Regions from separate parts of the Marinobacter sp. W-8 genome, predicted to be linked through region 2. Evidence: predicted binding sites of a transcription regulator. Region 2 holds the regulator's gene; the other holds the start of a gene.

Region 1 (3,423 bases), 960 kb from region 2:
GTTTCCGCGAGACGCAGAGTATAGGTTTCTTCAGAGACCGCGAAAGGACTGGCCAGCAGGCCAAGAGTGCTGACTGCCGCCAGCAGGGTTTTACGCAGGGACATAGTGTTGGCTTCCATTGTTATCGATTTTTGATTCAAACATGCCTGAATGATCCATCATAACGACGAAAGCCGACCGCGCCAATGTGGCGGGCCGGCTTTCTTGTGAGGGCAATCAGACCTTGAACTGACCAACCAGCTCGCGCAGGTTCTCACCCAGCCGGGCCAGTTCGTGGCTGGCTTCATTGGTCTGGGTTACGCCGGTGTCACTGCGCTGGGCCGCGTCGACAATCCGCACCACGTTCTGGTTGATCTCTTCCGCCACCTGGCTCTGCTGTTCAGCGGCGGTGGCGATCTGTGTCACCTGATCGTGAATCTGGGTCACCGAGGTCACGATGGTATTCAGTGCATTGGTGGCATGATTGATGCGCTCAACGGTCGCTTCTGAACTCTTGCGGGAGTTGTTCATGCGCTCCACCGAAGCTTTGGACTCCGCCACAAAGCCATCAATCATTTCCCGGATCTGATCAGCCGATTCCGCTGACCGCTTGGCCAGCTGGCGCACTTCGTCGGCAACCACCGAGAAGCCGCGACCGTGCTCGCCGGCCCGGGCTGCCTCAATGGCAGCGTTCAGGGCCAGCAGGTTGGTCTGTTCGGTAACCGCGTGAATCACATCCAGCACCTGCTGAATATCGTTCGACTTCTCGGCCAGGGCATTGATGCTGCGAGCGGTATCTTCCATTTCCTGGGACAGCTGATTGACCGCGCCCTGGGCACTGTTGATGGTCTCGCCACCCTCTTTGGCCATGCGGTCCGCATCGGAAGCTGCGCCTTCCACCTCATTGGCGTTGCCGGAAATCTGCTGAATCGTTGCCGCCATTTCGTTGATGGCCGAAGCAATCTGGTCGGTTTCTGAACCCTGTTCCTGAACCGATTGACGGGTTTCATTCGCCACCCTGCTCAGTTCTTCAGCGGCTGAAGCTACCTGATCGGTGGTAGACCCCACCTCGCGGATGGTGTCCTGAATCTTGATGACAAAATGGTTGAAGCGGCGGCCCAGAACGGCCAGCTCATCTTTACCATCTTCCGGCAGACGCTGGCGCAGATCGCCTTCACCGTCGGCAATTTCCCGCATCATGTCGCTGACCTTGTTCAGTGGCGCAGTCACCGTGCGACCGATCACCAGACCAATAATCAGGGAGATAACCACCACGACAATGGTCACCAGAAGGATAAAGCCCATGGCGGATGCCATAGCATCGTCGATTTCCTTCTGGGCGGCGGCCACCACCTTCTGGATGTCGGTCACGTAGACACCAGCACCGATCATCCAGTCCCAGCCCGGAATGATCGTGGAGTAGGAGACTTTCGGTTCCACCTGGCCAGTGGCCGGGTTCGGCCACTCGTAGGGCATGAAGCCATCGTCCCCCGCCGCGTCAAACAGCCCGCGAACCAGCTTCTGGGTGTTCGGATTGGTGGTCGGGCCCTCTTTGGACGGATCCGGCGCATAAGCCAGATTGAACAGGCTGCGATCATAGGCGAACACGTAGTTGTTCTGGCCGAACTCCATGGAACGCAGCCGATCCCGGACTTCTTCTTTGGCATCCTGTTCACTCAGCCCGGGCCGAGCCTTGGCCTCCATGGCAACAGCCTTGGCCGCCTCAACCAGGTTTTTCAGGCCTTCCTTGCGAGCCTCCAGCAGTTCCTGTTCAAGGCGTTGCAGCTCTGCCTCGCCGTTGGCCTCAATCTGACTGGCGGTAATCCAGGCAATGGTGCCCGCCGTAATCAGTACCGGTACCAGTACACCGATCAGGAGCCGGGTTCTGATCGTCAGGTTACTCATAAAAGCCATGGTTGCTGCTCCGGGTTTAAATTCCTGTAGGCGACAGATTATCCACAAACCACAATCGGCGCTCCGTTGCAGTTTGTTAAAAGCTGTATACCATCATCAGCACCGTTTGAAGGCGGTATGTACGCAAACCCCTCATACCAGTGCCTGTACGGTAAAATACGTATCGGCCGTCATGTAAACGACTTGAGCCTGTGTCAGACTAAAGTCTGACGATCAAGATTCCAGGCGAACGCCATGAAACAGCTCTTCCTTATCCGACATGCCAAATCGAGCTGGGAAGACAGCAGCCTCAGCGACCGGGAACGCCCTCTCAATGACAGGGGCCGGAGCCAACTTGCGCCACTTGCACGAACCCTGAACCGGCTCGGTGCCTTGTCCGGCCCTGTCTACGCAAGCCCCGCCGTGCGCGCCCAGCAAACGCTGACCGGTGCACTCAGCGTCGACGCCCAGCCGGCCCAGGTCTGCACCGAAGATGAGCTTTACACCTTCGACTTCAAGCGTCTATTACGCTGGCTGCAGAATCTGGGCAACGACCAGAACCGCGTTACCATTATTGGCCACAACCCGGCATTGCTCGAGCTGGCCGCCTTTCTGGTACCCCAGGCCCCGTTCGAATTGCCAACTGCCGGCATCCTTGAAATCCGGCTGTCGGTGCGAGATTGGAAGAAGGTGGATAAAAACAAAGGCGTACTGGAAACCTTCCTGACGCCCCGTGACTTCAGTTACCGCGAATTCCGGCGCAAGAACCGAAAAGCCAGCCCGGCGCCACCGATCTGGACAAGAATACGGTTCCGGAGGTTTTGCAGCAGTTAAGCAAGCAGCTGGAACAGCTGGCCCCGGGGGTCATGCTCGGACTGGATGACGAATTCCTGCACCAGTACCGCATCGCCCTTCGCCGCAGCCGGGCCATTGCCGAATCACTGGCCGAGATTACCGGCGATCGCCGGTTACAGGAGCATATCCGCGAGCTGAAGCAGCATGCCCGTGCCACCAGCGCCCTGCGGGATCTGCACGTATTGCTTCAGGATCTCCCCGACCTGTGCAGCGACAAACCGGAACTCTGCACCACACTGACCGGCTGGACCCGGTTCAAGGCAGAAAAAGCCCAGCGCAAACTGGCCAAAAGGCTCAGCCAGAAACGCTACCGCCAAAGTCTAGAGCGCTGGCAGGGCTATATTGAATCCAAATCCTTTCGTAAGCTGGCTGAAGACCTTCGAAAAAAAGACATCCAGGCCGCCGCAAACCGGCGCCTGAAACAGTTCAACTGGAAAACCGCAGAACTGCTTCATACCGCCCCGGATGAAGCCCTGCACCAGCTACGCAAGGCCCTCAAGCGTATCCGATATCTTCTGGAGCTGGATGCCCGGCACGGCAAGCCAACACTGAAAGAACTGCGCCAGCGACAGGATCTGTATGGCCGTTTCCAGGATCTGCATATCCAGATCGAGCTGACCCGGCGATTCCTCGCCGACCACCCGGAGTGCGACGGGGTGTTACTGCTTGGCAAACTTGAGCGGGAGAAAGCCGATA
Region 2 (3,423 bases):
TGACACTGCCGGCCTGACCAGTGCCGACCGTGGTTACCAGGAACAACTGGCGGAGTTGGCTCGCAGCGATCACAATATCCGTACACATCTGGTGGTCTCCGCGACCAGTCAGCCACGTATCATGAAATCCGTGTGGCATTGCTATAAGATGGCAAACCTTGCAGGCTGCATCATGACCAAGATTGATGAAGCCCTGACCCTGGGCGAAGCGCTCGGATTCGTTATGGAGACCAGCTTGCCGGTGGCCTGGTACACCGATGGCCAGAAGATACCGGAAGATCTCCAGAGGGCGGAGGCTATCCCGCTGGTGCGTTTGGGCGTAGAAAGGCTCAAGGCCGTGCAGAGCGCGCAGGCAGTCGCCGAAGGTGCCTGAGCCTCGTTGGCGGCACAATAAAACACCGGCACGCGTGCCCGTACAAGAACGTAGTAAGAGACTGATAACAGTATGAGCAGACCACATCCGGTTCAGGTGATTGCGGTTTCCGGCGGCAAGGGCGGTGTCGGCAAGAGCAATGTTTCGGTCAATCTCGGTATCGCCCTGGCCCAGAAGGGGCGCCGGGTTGTCTTGCTGGACGCGGATCTCGGGCTCGCCAACATCGATGTGTTGCTCGGCATTACCGCTAATCGAAATCTGCAAGACGTACTCAGCGGCGATTGTGATCTGAAAGACGTGCTGGTGAATGGTCCTGGTGGTATCAAGATTGTACCGGCATCCTCCGGCACCCAGCGTATGACCCAGCTCAGCGCCATGGAACATGCCGGCCTGATCAACGCTTTCAGTGAGCTGGGCGACCAGATTGACGTCCTGATTGTGGATACCGCCGCAGGTATTTCTGAATCGGTGGTCAGCTTCCTCAGGGCCTCGCAGGAACTTCTGCTGGTGGTCTGCGACGAACCTACTTCCATTACCGATGCCTACGCGCTGATCAAACTGATGAACCGGGATTATGGCACCAACCGCTTCCGTATCCTGGCAAACCAGGTCCGCAATGAGCAGGAAGGCCGCCATCTGTTTGAAAAACTGACCCGGGTCACCGAGCGTTTTCTGGATGTGGCACTACAATATGTAGGTATCGTGCCTTACGACGAGGCCGTCAAGAAAGCCGTCCAAAGACAGAAAGCGGTATTGGATGCCTATCCGAGGGCGAAAGCCTCGCTGGCTATCCGGGCTCTGGCCGAAAAAGTGGATAGCTGGCCTTTGCCGTCCTCTCCCAGGGGGCATCTCGAATTCTTCGTGGAGCGGCTCGTCGAAGTCTGATCTGAATCCAGTCCTACAAGAAAACCGGATACATGACATTGGCGAAAAATCTGGGAATTTACCATCAGGCCGGCGCCAGGAGCCCTTCAGCCCTGATCGAAGAGCATGCGCCGCTGGTCAAGAAAATCGCCCTTCATCTCATGGCCCGGCTGCCGCCATCAGTGCAGCTGGAAGACCTTATGCAGGCTGGTATGGTTGGCCTTCTGGAGGCCGCGCAGCGCTATTCTTCCGGCAAAGGTGCCACCTTTGAAACCTACGCAGGGATTCGCATCCGCGGCGCCATGGTGGATGAGATCCGCAAAGGCGACTGGGTGCCTCGCTCAGTGCATCGCAACGCCCGGCGAATCGCCAGTGCTATCAAACAGGTGGAAGATCGTACCGGGCGCGAGGCCCAGGATGCCGAAGTAGCGGAAGAGCTTGGCATTGGTCTGGACGAGTATCATGCCTCACTCGCCGACGCTAACAGCGGTAGACTTTTTAGTCTTGATGAACTCAATGAATCCGGCGAGCTGCCGATAGAAGAAGCAGAAGCGAGTGATAATCCGCTGGACGGTATTGCTTCAGGCGCTTTCCAGCGAAGTCTCGCAGACGCCATTGAGCAGTTGCCTGAGCGTGAAAAACTGGTATTGAGCCTGTATTACCAGGAGGAGCTCAACCTCAAGGAAATCGGTGCGGTGCTTGGGGTCAGTGAGAGCCGGGTAAGCCAGATTCACAGCCAGGCGGCGTTGAGACTTCGCAGCCGGTTGGCCGAGTGGCGGGATGGTGACAACGACTGATCGGCCAGGTGCTGTGTTTCGCTTTCAGCAAGCTGTGTAGCTTTTGGTAAACGATGCTTTACAACGTGCGCAAACACCACACAATAAGCGCTTAAGGTAGCAGCCTGCTAGACTTCCAAAAGGCTGAATGAATTCCGGGTGTTACTGACTGGAGGTCCCATTGGACAAGAACATGAAAATTCTCATTGTGGATGACTTCTCCACAATGCGACGCATCATCAAAAACCTGCTGCGAGATCTCGGCTTCACCAATACGGATGAAGCAGACGATGGCAACACCGCGTTGCCCATGCTCCGAAGCGGCAAGTATGACTTCCTGGTGACTGACTGGAACATGCCCGGCATGTCGGGCTTTGACCTTCTGAAGGCTGTCCGTGCTGATGAAAACCTGAAGAACCTGCCGGTTCTGATGGTAACGGCAGAGGCCAAGCGGGACCAGATCGTGGCCGCGGCTCAGGCCGGGGTGAACGGATATGTGGTCAAGCCTTTTACGGCAGCTGTGCTCAAGGAAAAGATCGAGAAAATCTTCGAACGAATCCAGTAACCAGAGGTCGGATGGCTCGCCATGAGTGATACCAAACAGAACCATCAGGGCCTTGATCCGGAGGTGGCGGAGAAACTTCAAAAGCAGGCCTCCGACCTGGCTGAGAATGTAAACGCCGGGAATTATGCCAAGGCGATGACCCTGATCAATGAACTGAGCGAGGTTCGCGATCAGAGTCTGTACCGGGAAGTGGGGCGACTGACCCGCAGCCTCCATGAGGCAATCCGGAACTTCCAGATAGACCCGCGTAATGCCGAGCAGAAAGAAGTGCTGTCGAAGATGAGCGACGCTTCTGACCGTCTGGCCTATGTGGTTCAGATGACCAGCCAGGCGGCGAACCGCACCATGGATCTGGTTGAGGAAAGCATGCCGGTGGCTCACGCCATGCGGGATGAAGCGGTTGCCCTGCGGGATGAGTGGCAGCGTCTGCGCCGTCGTGAAATGGAGCCTGCGGAGTTTCGGGAGCTTTACGGTCGCATCGACAAGTTCTTCGCTGGCCTGACGACAGACTCCGACAGTCTGTACCAGAACCTGTCGGAAATCCTTCTAGCTCAGGATTTTCAGGATCTTACCGGTCAGGTTATCCAGAAGGTCACCGCGTTGGTGAAAGAGGTGGAAGACAACCTTCTTGGTCTGGTGGTGATGGCCAGCCACGTTGATCAACTGACCGGCACAGTGCATCAGATTGAAGAAAAAGAAGAATCGGCCGAAAAAGGGGTAGGGCCCCAGATCAAGGCCGATGAGCGGGAAGATGTAGTTTCGGGACAGGACGATGTGGACGATCTGCTGTCCAGTCTCGGATTCTGATAATAAAGAGGGTGACGCATGGCGTTAGATGCTGATGA

The links. Region 2 encodes FliA, which starts transcription of late flagellar genes. Its sites were predicted from a motif close to CTAAAGTTTNNNNNNNNNNNGCCGNTAA; they were not measured.
Region 1: a site for FliA is predicted at 2,054-2,081, ahead of ACF8YQ_RS01455 (methyl-accepting chemotaxis protein). Genes of this name have one in related genera too.

Annotation. Positions count from the first base shown of each region.
Region 1 is NZ_CP172297.1:329,781-333,203, reverse strand. It holds gene ACF8YQ_RS01460 (TRAP transporter substrate-binding protein) at 1-104, opposite strand, end outside; gene ACF8YQ_RS01455 (methyl-accepting chemotaxis protein) at 217-1,893, opposite strand; gene ACF8YQ_RS01450 (SixA phosphatase family protein) at 2,128-2,706, shown strand; gene ACF8YQ_RS01445 (CHAD domain-containing protein) at 2,694-3,423, shown strand, end outside.
Region 2 is NZ_CP172297.1:1,287,047-1,290,469, forward strand. It holds gene flhF (flagellar biosynthesis protein FlhF) at 1-373, shown strand, start outside; gene ACF8YQ_RS05900 (MinD/ParA family protein) at 446-1,258, shown strand; gene ACF8YQ_RS05905 (RNA polymerase sigma factor FliA) at 1,291-2,034, shown strand; gene cheY (chemotaxis response regulator CheY) at 2,195-2,578, shown strand; gene ACF8YQ_RS05915 (protein phosphatase CheZ) at 2,600-3,385, shown strand; gene ACF8YQ_RS05920 (chemotaxis protein CheA) at 3,404-3,423, shown strand, end outside.